Regions from separate parts of the Pseudoalteromonas sp. NZS100_1 genome, predicted to be linked through region 2. Evidence: predicted binding sites of a transcription regulator. Region 2 holds the regulator's gene; the other holds the start of a gene.
What was found. The regulator NrdR, encoded in region 2, represses ribonucleotide reductase genes. The targets are predictions, from matches to a motif close to AAACACNANATNTNGTGTTT.
Positions count from the first base shown of each region.

Region 1: nrdA (class 1a ribonucleoside-diphosphate reductase subunit alpha) is a predicted target of NrdR. The motif match lies at 1,795-1,814, and genes of this name have one in related genera.

Region 1 is NZ_JADYXN010000002.1:204,271-210,243, forward strand. Features, by position in the region: gene nrdA (class 1a ribonucleoside-diphosphate reductase subunit alpha) at 1-1,675, opposite strand, end outside; gene I6F66_RS02210 (HAD family hydrolase) at 2,741-3,421, opposite strand; gene ubiG (bifunctional 2-polyprenyl-6-hydroxyphenol methylase/3-demethylubiquinol 3-O-methyltransferase UbiG) at 3,421-4,131, opposite strand; gene gyrA (DNA topoisomerase (ATP-hydrolyzing) subunit A) at 4,309-5,973, shown strand, end outside.
Region 2 is NZ_JADYXN010000035.1:16,787-22,759, forward strand. Features, by position in the region: gene thrB (homoserine kinase) at 1-655, shown strand, start outside; gene thrC (threonine synthase) at 667-1,950, shown strand; gene glyA (serine hydroxymethyltransferase) at 2,220-3,476, shown strand; gene nrdR (transcriptional regulator NrdR) at 3,581-4,030, shown strand; gene ribD (bifunctional diaminohydroxyphosphoribosylaminopyrimidine deaminase/5-amino-6-(5-phosphoribosylamino)uracil reductase RibD) at 4,033-5,157, shown strand; gene I6F66_RS18120 (riboflavin synthase) at 5,185-5,838, shown strand; gene ribBA (bifunctional 3,4-dihydroxy-2-butanone-4-phosphate synthase/GTP cyclohydrolase II) at 5,868-5,973, shown strand, end outside.

The DNA of each region.
Region 1 (5,973 bases), on a different contig from region 2:
CAAGCTCGTTTGATGCTTTCATTAGGTAGTATTGAATCGCTTCAAACGTTTTGTGAGTCAGTGCATTTGCGCTGCCATCTGAGTAACGCTTACCGTTTTTAGCTAAGTAGTATGCGTAGTTAATTACGCCTATGCCTAGTGTACGACGACCCATAGTCGCATTTTTTGCAGCCGGTACAGGGTAGTCTTGGAAATCAAGTAAGTTATCAAGTGCGCGCACTGCAAGTTCAGCTAGCTCTTCAAGCTCATCTAGTGACTCAATGGCGCCTAAGTTAAACGCAGACAGTGTACAAAGGGCAATTTCGCCTTCTTCGTCGTTTACGTTGCTTAGTGGCTTAGTTGGCAATGCAATTTCTAAACATAAGTTAGATTGGCGAATAGGCGCAACTTTAGCAATGAACGGGCTGTGTGTATTACAGTGGTCCACATTTTGTAAATAAATACGACCTGTACTTGCACGCTCTTGTGCAAACATAGAGAAAAGCTCAATGGCTTTAATACGCTTTTTACGAATAGATTCGTCTTGCTCATATTTTACGTAAAGCGCATCAAACTCTTCTTGGTCTTCAAAAAATGCGTCGTAAAGGCCTGGCACGTCTGATGGGCTAAATAACGTAATGTAATCGTCTTTAATTAAACGAGAGTACATTAATTTATTAAACTGTACGCCGTAATCAAGGTGGCGAACACGGTTGTCATCTACACCACGGTTATTTTTAAGCACAAGTAGGTTTTCTACTTCTAGGTGCCAAAGCGGGTAAAACAATGTTGCTGCGCCGCCACGTACACCACCTTGCGAACAACTTTTAACAGCTGTTTGAAAGTGCTTATAAAAAGGAATACAACCTGTGTGGTACGCTTCGCCATTACGGATGTGGCTACCTAACGCACGAATACGACCTGCGTTAATACCAATGCCCGCACGTTGTGATACGTATTTAACAATCGCAGACGATGTAGCATTAATTGAATCAAGGCTGTCGCCACACTCAATTAATACACATGAGCTAAACTGGCGAGTAGGCGTACGTACACCTGCCATAATAGGCGTAGGTAATGATATTTTAAATAACGAGACTGCATCATAAAAACGCTTAATGTAAGAAACGCGTGTTTCACGTGGGTAGTCAGAGAATAAGCTCGCAGCTACTAAAATATATAAAAACTGTGCACTTTCGTAAATCTCGCCCGATACACGGTTTTGAACAAGGTATTTACCTTCAAGCTGTTTTACAGCCGCGTAGCTAAAATTAAGATCGCGAGAATGATCGAGGTATGCATCAAGCTCGTCTAACTCTTGCTCAGTGTAATCTACAAGTAAGTGAGCGTCGTAGCGTTTATCTTCAACCATTTTTGTTACATGGTTAAATAAACGTGGTGGCTCAAATTGACCATACGCTTTTTTACGTAAATGGAATACAGCTAAACGTGCCGCTAGGTATTGGTAATCAGGCGATTCTTTTGAAATTTGATCTGCAGCAGCTTTAATAATGGTTTCGTGTATGTCTTTAGTACGAATACCGTCGTAAAACTGAATGTGTGATTTTAATTCAACTTGCGAAACCGATACGTTTTTTAAACCTTCGGCGGCCCATTCAATAACGCGATGGATCTTATCAAGATCAAGAGGCTCTTTACGCCCGTCACGTTTGCTTACAGATAACTGTTGGTTCATTTGCCTGTATTCCTTGGGAATTATGTATTTTGACCAATGGGTCATACCTCGCAATAGCAAGGTAAGTACTCATTTATTATAAGTTTCACCGTAATGGCGAATTTAATTGAATAACATTTGGCCACAATATCTGGTGTTGTTCAATTTAGAGATCACAAGATAGTGTGGTCTGAGTTGTTTTGCAAGGGACATAATTGCCCCTATATGTGGATAACTTTGGGATAACGCATTTGTGTTAGTAGACACTCACCTTCGAACAATCATTTAAGTTAGAATATGCAAAAATCAACTAATGATCTGCTAAATTTACGCATTTTAAAAATAAATTTTGACTGCTTTTTTTATCGACAAGCTTTGTGTGAAAACTAACACAATCACAATATATAGTGTTTAATAATTAACATGGCACTATATATGGTTTCAGTGCACTATCTAAGTGAGTTGTTTAGTGTTCATGGTTGAACGCTTTTATAAATAAAAAGCATAATTAGAGGGAAGATATAGAAATGGGCTAAAAGATAGCCCATTTAAATTTATACAAAGAGCATGCTGCTCAGTGTAATAATTTTAAAAATACCTATTATTACACTTTCTGATATTTCTATAGATAAACTGAACTTCAATTTTAGTTATCCTAAATCTGAGTTAGTCACTTGCTGAGAATATAAGAATAAGTTACGCTCAAACTTCCAAACTTGGGCACTTTCTTAAAACTCGAGCAAGTGTCTTTGCTAACATCATATTCAAAATTTGAGTATGGTGTTAGCCCCTCCACTTAATTGAAATATCAATCCCATCAAAGTGTTAATAAAACTCTAATGTGGTCTGAGTTGTTTTGCAAGGGACATAATTGCCCCTATTTGTGGATAACTTCGGTATAGCGTATTTGTGTTAGTAGACGCTCACACTTAAACGACCACTCAACCAAAGGCGTTTAAAAAGTAAACTAATGATCTGCTAAATTTACGCATTTTAAAAATAAATTCTGACTGCTTTTTTTATCAGCAAGCTTTGTGTGAAAACTAACACAATCACAATATATAGTGTTTAATAATTAACATAGCACTATATATGGTTAAAACCATCAATTGGGCTTAGCCAGTTAAAATTGGCTTCCCAAGCTATCGCTTCATCTTTACTTGGGATGTAACCCCAAAGTGCCGTTGCGGTATGCATACCTGCCGCTTTGCCTGCTTGTATGTCACGTTGTGCATCACCAATGTATAAACAACGGCTTGGTTCTACCTGCATAAGCTTTGCACAATGTAGCAGTGGTAGAGGTGATGGCTTCGCTTCAGCTAATGTGTCGCCACTTATTATCACACTGGCATTTTTTAATGCGGGAATAGCTGCCACTAAAGGATCGGTTAAAAACCCTGGTTTATTAGTCATGATCCCCCATTTGATCTTTTTCTGATCAAGGGCGATAAGTAACGATTCAACACCAGAGAAGCAATGCGTGTGCTTTGCTATGTTTGCAGCGTACTCGTCAACTAATTGCTTTATAAGCTCGCTTTGGGGTTGTTTAGCCCATAATTCTTTAAAACCAGCCTCTAATAATGCGCCTGCGCCGTTAGATGCTGCAGGGCGGTATACATCACTACTAACAGGTGTGATTTTATTACTAATAAGCACTGCGTTTAAAGCAGCGCCTAAATCATCAGCGGTATCGAGTAGGGTGCCGTCTAAATCAAATAAAAATGCATCGTACTCAATAAGAGGCTGTGGGGATTGAGAGCTAGCCATTAAGCTAACTTCTCAAAATAAAGTATGTAATTTACGCTAACGTCGTTATTAAGCGTATATTGCTTTGATAGTGGGTTATAAGAAAGCCCTGTACTTGCACGTACTTTTAAACCCGCTTGCTCTGCCCATGCAATAAGTTGCGCAGGTTTTATAAACTTTTTATGGTCATGTGTACCTTCAGGTACCATTTTTAATAGCTTTTCGGCGCCAACAATCGCGTATAAATATGCTTTAGGCGTTTTGTTCAGCGTTGAAAAAAACACATCTGCACCTGGCTTTGCAAGTGCTGCTACTGCATGAATGATAGAAGCTGGGTCGGGTACGTGCTCAAGCATTTCCATACACGTTATTACATCGAAACGTTCTGGGTTTTGTGATGCATACTCTTCGGCAGGTACTTTTATGTAATCTACATTTATGCCTGTCTCTAAACTATGCAATTTAGCAACAGTTAAAGGCTCTTGTCCCATATCGATACCGGTTACTTTAGCACCCATACGCGCCATGCTTTGGCTTAAAATGCCGCCGCCACAGCCAACATCGAGTGTTTCTTTATCGAATAAGCCTTGCGTTTTGTTTGCTATAAAATCTAAACGTAACGGGTTAATTTCGTGAAGAGGTTTGAATTCTCCGTCTAGGTCCCACCAACGCTCTGCGATGGCTTCAAATTTTGCTATTTCTGCGTGATCTACATTTTGATGTTCGGTCATAAAATACTTCCTCGTCAATCTGAGGCCATTATATAGGGCTAAATTGATAAATCGCAAAGTTTTGCGCCTGTAAATTGAAATTAATTGTGATAGCATGGCTGTTAGTAATAATAACAAATACTCTTAATACCCAATACCGGGTTGTTGAGAGCTGATACTGAAGGAATGTGATATCAAATGACTGATCTCGCCAATGAAATTCTGCCAGTCAATATTGAAGACGAGTTAAAAAACTCCTACTTAGATTACGCAATGAGCGTAATAGTAGGACGTGCATTACCAGACGTACGTGACGGCTTAAAACCTGTTCACCGCCGCGTTTTGTTTGCAATGAACGAGCTTAGTAATGACTGGAACAAGCCTTACAAAAAATCGGCCCGTGTGGTCGGTGACGTAATCGGTAAATACCACCCACACGGCGACAGTGCAGTTTATGACACGATAGTTCGTATGGCTCAGCCATTCTCACTACGTTATATGCTTGTAGATGGCCAAGGTAACTTCGGTTCGGTTGATGGTGATTCAGCAGCGGCAATGCGTTATACAGAAGTACGTATGGCAAAAATGTCGCATGAGTTATTAGCCGATCTTGAAAAAGAAACGGTTGATTTCGTTCCTAACTACGATGGCACAGAGTTCATCCCTGATGTTTTACCAACGAAAGTTCCTAATTTATTAGTGAATGGTTCGTCGGGTATTGCAGTAGGCATGGCTACAAACATTCCACCACATAACTTAACTGAAGTTGTGAACGGGTGCTTGGCACTTATTCAAAATCCTGATTTAACTATTTTAGAGTTAATGGATTATATCCCTGGTCCTGATTTCCCAACGGCTGCAATTATCAACGGTAAGAAGGGCATCGAACAAGCCTACTTAACTGGCCGTGGTAAAGTGTACATGCGTGCACGCGCCGACGTCGAAACCGATGAAAAAACAGGCCGTGAAACAATCATCGTTCACGAAATTCCTTATCAAGTTAACAAAGCTCGCCTAATTGAAAAAATTGCTGAGCTAGTTAAAGATAAGAAAATTGAAGGTATTAGTGCGCTACGTGATGAATCAGACAAAGACGGTATGCGTATCGTTATTGAGATCAAACGTGGTGACGTAGGCGAAGTTATTCTAAATAACTTATATTCACAAACTCAGTTACAAACTGTGTTTGGTATGAATATGGTTGCTTTAATTAATAACCAACCTAAGTGTTTTAATTTAAAAGAAATGCTTGAAGAGTTTATTATTCACCGTCGTGAAGTAGTAACTCGTCGTACCGTATTTGATTTACGCAAAGCTCGCGACCGTGCTCACACGCTAGAAGGCTTAGCGATTGCACTTGCAAACATTGACCCAATTATCGAGCTTATTCGTAAATCTCCTACACCTGCTGAAGCTAAGATTGCTTTAACAGCACGTCCGTGGGAACTAGGTCATGTACAAGGCATGCTTGAAAAAGCAGGCGAAGATAATGTTGCCCGCCCAGACTGGCTTGCTGATGATTTAGGTATTCGTGATGGTCAATATTATATTTCTGAGCAACAAGCTCAAGCAATATTAGATTTACGTTTACACAAGTTGACTGGTCTTGAACACGAAAAGATTATAAGTGAATACCAAACCTTATTAGATTTAATTGCTGATCTTTTATATATTTTGGCTACGCCTGAGCGTTTAATGGAAGTTATTCGTGACGAACTAGTAGAAATTAAAGAGCAATATGGCGATGAGCGTCGTACAGAAATTAACGCCGCAGCTCACGATATAAGCTTAGAAGATTTAATTACTGAAGAAAACGTTGTAGTAACGCTTTCTCACGAAGGTTATGTGAAGTATCAGGCATTG
Region 2 (5,973 bases):
CTCTGGGCTTGGCTCTAGTGCATGTTCGGTCGTGGCTACTTTTGCTGCCCTTGATAAGTTTGCAAAAACTAATTTAAGTCAGGTTGAGCTTATTGAACTGATGGCTGACTTTGAAGCTGTAGTAAGTGGCGGTCGTCATTACGACAACATCACGCCATGTTATTTAGGTGGCTTGCAGTTAACAGGTGATTTAATTCCTGATAAATCGATTGCACTGCCTGTTGATGAAAACTGGTACTACGTTGCTGCGTTTCCTGGTTTTTCACTCAACACTGCAAAAGCGCGCTCTGTTTTACCAAAAGAGTTGAACATGCATGCAAGTGTTGAGTTTGCTCAGCGTTTGTCGGCATTTAGTAGCTTGCTGTTAACTAATCGTTTTGACGATGCGCTAAGCATAATGAAAGATGAAATAGCAGAACCTTACCGCGCACCGCTTATAAAAGGCTTTAGTGAAGCCAAAGCAAGCTTGCCAGCGCTGGGCGCTGAAATAGTCAGTATTTCGGGCGCAGGACCAACCTTATTTAGTGTGTGTAAAACACTTGAAGCTGCACAGCAATGCGCGCAGTGGTTAGAAACCAATTACATTAACGAGCAAGGCTTTTGCCACATTTGTAAATTAGATAACGACGGCACGCGTCAATTAACAGTTTTATAGGATAGGTAGTCATGCAATTACATAATTTAAAAGATAGCTCACAAAAAGTGTCGTTCGTTGAAGCCGTAAAAACAGGTTTGGGTCGTAATCAAGGTGTGTTTTTCCCTGAATCCCTTGCCCCACTGTCCGATGTTGATGCATTGCTTGATATGGACTTTGTTACACGCAGTGGTAAAATATTATCTCACCTAATTGGTGATGAGCTGCCAAGCGACACTGTGACACAAATGGTTAAAAATGCATTTAACTTTCCAGTTAAGCTGGTGGAAGTTGAAGAGAATACATACTGCTTAGAGTTGTTTCATGGTCCTACACTTGCGTTTAAAGACTTTGGTGGTCGCTTTATGGCAGAGTGTTTAACGCAGTTTAACAAAGACGAGAAAGTAACTATTTTAACAGCAACATCGGGCGATACCGGTGCAGCTGTAGCGCATGCTTTTTACAATAAACCAAATATCGATGTTGTTATTTTATACCCTAAAGGCAAAATTTCACTTGCTCAGCAAAAGCTATTTACTACGCTAGGTAACAATATTCATTGTTACGCAGTTGAGGGCAGCTTTGATGATTGCCAAGAGCTAGTTAAAAATGCCTTTTTAGATGAAGAAGTTAAATCAACACTTGGGCTTAACTCAGCTAATTCAATTAATATTAGCCGTTTAGTTGCTCAGGTTTGTTACTACTTTGAAGCCATCGCACAGCTACCAAAAGAAAAACGCGCAACAGCACATATATCAGTACCTAGTGGTAACTTTGGTAATGTGTGTGCCGCAATGATTGGTGCGGTTATTGGTTTACCTGTTGGCAAATTAAGTGCAACAACAAATCAAAATGATACTGTGCCGCGCTTTATGCTTGATAAAAACTGGACGCCAAACGCAACGCTTGAGTCGCTTTCAAATGCGATGGATGTAAGTAAGCCAAACAATTGGCCGCGTGTACAAACAATGTTAGATAATAACTGGTTTAGCTACGATAATTTTTATTCAACAAGCGTAAACGAGCAAGACACGCAAGCCGTGATGAAAAAAATTCAACAAACTGGCTATGTTGCGGAGCCTCATACTGCTATTGCTTACCAAGGTCTTGTTGAAAATCGGGCACCTGGTGCAGCGGGTATCTTTTTAGCGACAGCTCATCCTGCTAAGTTTAAAGAAAGCGTAGAGGGTATTCTAAATATTGAATTAGGTATGCCAAAACCACTTGCTGATGCACTAGCAAAACCATGCCTAGCAAGCGATATGAACGCCGATTACGACGAGTTACGTACCGAAATGCTCGCTAAATTAGGCTAAGTTAAATTAAAAGGAAAAGCGGCTTGAGCCGCTTTTTTTATAACTTTATACGGATGAATACACTTAGTTATATTTACTAATTAAATGTAGTGAATATAATTCATTTAAAATTATTATGGCTTTATAAAAAAATATCATCTTAAAAGAGCTGTGAAATAGTTTCAATCCCTGTTTAAATATCCTCAACTTAAGAGCGTAGGCAAAGAGTCGTTTAAAGCGTACAATAAAGCCTCTAAAAAACACCATACACGTTGCCCTAGGAGACCCCAATGTTAGAACGTAGCATGAATATTTCGGATTTTGATCCAGAGTTATTTGACGCGATAACCAAAGAAACTGCTCGCCAAGAAGAGCATATCGAACTAATCGCTTCAGAAAACTACTGTAGCCCACGCGTACTAGAAGCGCAGGGTTCACAGCTTACAAACAAATACGCAGAAGGTTACCCAGGCAAACGTTATTATGGCGGTTGTGAGCATGTAGATGTTGTTGAGCAATTAGCAATTGACCGTGCTAACGAATTATTTGGTTCTGACTATGCTAACGTACAGCCACATGCTGGTTCGCAAGCAAATGCGGCTGTTTTTCTAGCATTGTTAGATGCAGGCGATACTGTATTAGGTATGAGCTTAGCTCATGGTGGTCACTTAACTCACGGTTCTCACGTAAGCTTCTCTGGTAAGCTTTACAATGCAATTCAATACGGACTAGATGAAGCAACGGGCGAAATTGATTACGCACAAGTTGAAGCGCTAGCACTTGAGCATAAACCAAAAATGATTATTGGTGGTTTCTCAGCGTACTCAGGTATTGTTGATTGGGCTAAGTTCCGTGAAATTGCTGATAAAGTAGGTGCTTACCTGTTTGTTGATATGGCTCACGTTGCCGGCTTAATTGCGGCAGGCGTTTACCCAAGCCCAGTTCCTCATGCACACGTTGTAACAACAACTACGCATAAAACACTTGCAGGCCCTCGTGGTGGTTTAATTATTTCTGCATGTGGCGACGAAGCTATTTACAAAAAGCTTAATAGCGCTGTTTTCCCTGGTGGCCAAGGCGGTCCTTTATGTCATGTTATTGCAGCAAAAGCAGTGGCATTTAAAGAAGCACTTCAACCAGAGTTTAAAGTATACCAAACACAAGTTGTTAAAAACGCAAAAGCAATGGTTGCAGTTATGCAAGAACGTGGCTACAAAATCGTTTCTGACAAAACTGAAAACCACTTATTTTTACTTGATTTAATCGATAAAGATATCACTGGTAAAGATGCGGACGCTGCCCTAGGCAACGCTAACATCACAGTTAATAAAAACTCAGTGCCAAACGATCCACGCTCACCATTTGTAACATCTGGTTTGCGTATTGGTTCTCCTGCAATCACTCGTCGTGGTTTTACAGAAGTAGAGTCAAAAGAGCTTGCTGGCTGGATTTGTGACGTACTAGATAACATCACTGATGAATCTGTACAGGCGCAAGTTAAAGAAAAAGTAAAAGCTATTTGTGCAAAATTACCTGTATACGCTTAATTGCATAAGCAGTAGTAATTTAGATCACAACTGTTTAGTTTTTTGCTAAGATAAAAGGCCGCTATTTAGCGGTCTTTTTTGTTTTAAAACGGAAGTACCGAGTTATGCATTGTCCATTTTGTACCGCAAAAGATACTAAAGTAATTGACTCACGCCTTGTAGGCGGAGGCCATCAAGTTCGCAGACGTCGTGAATGTAATGATTGCCACGAGCGCTTTACTACATTTGAAGGCGCTGAACTGGTTATGCCTCGCGTTGTTAAGCAAGATGGCAGCCGGGAACCGTTTAACGAGGATAAGCTTTTAAATGGCTTAAATCGCGCACTCGAAAAACGCCCAGTGAGTACAGAGCAAGTAGATGAAGTTGTAAATATAATAAAATCACAACTACGCGCAACGGGTGAGCGAGAAATTTCAAGCCATTTGGTGGGCGAATGTATTATGGAAGCACTTAAAAAACTCGATAAAGTTGCGTACGTAAGATTTGCTTCTGTTTATCGCTCGTTTGAAGACATACGCGAATTTGGCGAAGAAATTGCCCGTTTAGGGGAGTAACAATGCAAAGCCAAACTATTTTTACCGAACAAGACGAAATGTATATGGCACGCGCCATAGAACTTGCCAAAAAAGGGCGGTTTACTACAACGCCTAATCCTAATGTTGGCTGTGTATTAGTTAAAAACAATCAAATAATTGGTGAGGGTTTTCATCAATTAGCAGGCCAAGGGCACGCTGAAGTAAACGCGTTAGCTATGGGGGGCAACAGTGCACAAGGCGCTACCGCTTATGTAACGCTCGAACCTTGTAGTCATTATGGGCGTACGCCACCGTGTGCTGAAGGCTTAAAAAAGGCAGGCGTAGTAAAAGTAATTGCTGCTATGGTTGATACAAATCCACAAGTTGCAGGCAAAGGCCTTAAAATACTGAGCGACGCCGGTATTGACGTTGCTTATGGATTACTTGAATCACAAGCTCGCGCACTTAACGTTGGCTTTTTTAAGCGAATGGAACAAGGCTTACCTTATGTGACCTGTAAAATGGCAGCAAGCATAGATGGTAAAACAGCGCTTAAAAATGGGCAAAGTAAGTGGATCACAAGTTCCGCAGCTCGCCAAGATGTACAGTTATACCGAGCGCAAAGCTGCGCTATTTTAACCGGTGCCGATACCGTGTTAGTAGACGATGCTAAACTTAATGTGCGACTAAGCGAGTTGCCTTGCACGTTACCTACCGATTTACCGCTTCGCCAGCCCGTGCGTGTTATAATTGACTCTCAAAATCGCTTAACACCTGACCTTGCTTTATTTAAAATCCAAAGTGATGTAATTATATTTACGACTAAGGTTGATAAATCCCTGCAATGGCCGCATTTTGTAAAGCATATTGAAGTAAGTGAAAGTAACGGTAAAGTTGATTTACAGGCTGTTTTAGAAAAGCTTGGGCAACTGCAGTTTAATAATGTTTGGCTTGAGAGCGGAGCAACACTTGCTGGTAAAATGACAGAGCTTGATTTAGTTGACGAGTTTGTTTTTTATTTGGCGCCTAAATTAATGGGCCATGATGCAAAAAGTTTAGTTAATTTTCCTGAATTGACGAGTATGCAAAACACCGTTAATTTAACATTTAATGAATGTGCGCGCATTGGTGACGATTTACGTATCACCGCGTTAAAAGCTCATTAAAACCACTTAATAAAAAAGAGTAGCGCTATGTTTACTGGAATAATAGAAGCCACAGGCAAAATTGCTTTATTACAAAAAAAACAAGGCGACTTAGCTATTCGCATTCAAAGTGCTGATCTTGATATGAAAGATGTAAAGCTAGGCGACAGCATTGCAACCAATGGTGTTTGCTTAACCGTAGTTGATAAACATATTGACGGCTTTAGTGCTGATTTATCTAACGAGACGATTGGTTTAACCGGTTTTGCTCACTATGCTTTAGGGCAAACGGTTAATCTTGAAAAAGCCATGCAACCAGTTTCGCGTTTGGGCGGTCATTTAGTATCTGGCCATGTTGATGGCATTGCGACTATCACAAGTATTGCAGCAAATGCGCGAGCAACAGAATATTGGCTTACAACCGACGAAAATTTAATGAAATACATTCCGTACAAAGGTTCGGTATGTATTGATGGTATAAGCCTGACAGTAAACGCTGTAGAGGGCAATAAATTCAAATTAACAATTGTCCCACACACGAGTGAGCAGACCACAATTGCTCATTTTAAAGTAGGTACTCAAGTTAATTTAGAAGTCGATCAAATTGCACGTTATTTAGAGCGCCTTATAAAAGGTGCAGAGCAACCAACGGGCTCTGATATTTCGATGAGCTTACTCGCAAAAGCGGGTTTTATTAAATAACGAAACTGATAACTTACACGAGCAAATTTATGAATTTACACAGCGCACAAGAAATCATCGATGATATTAAAGCCGGTAAAATGGTTATTTTAATGGATGATGAAGATAGAGAAAATGAAGGCGATTTAATAATAG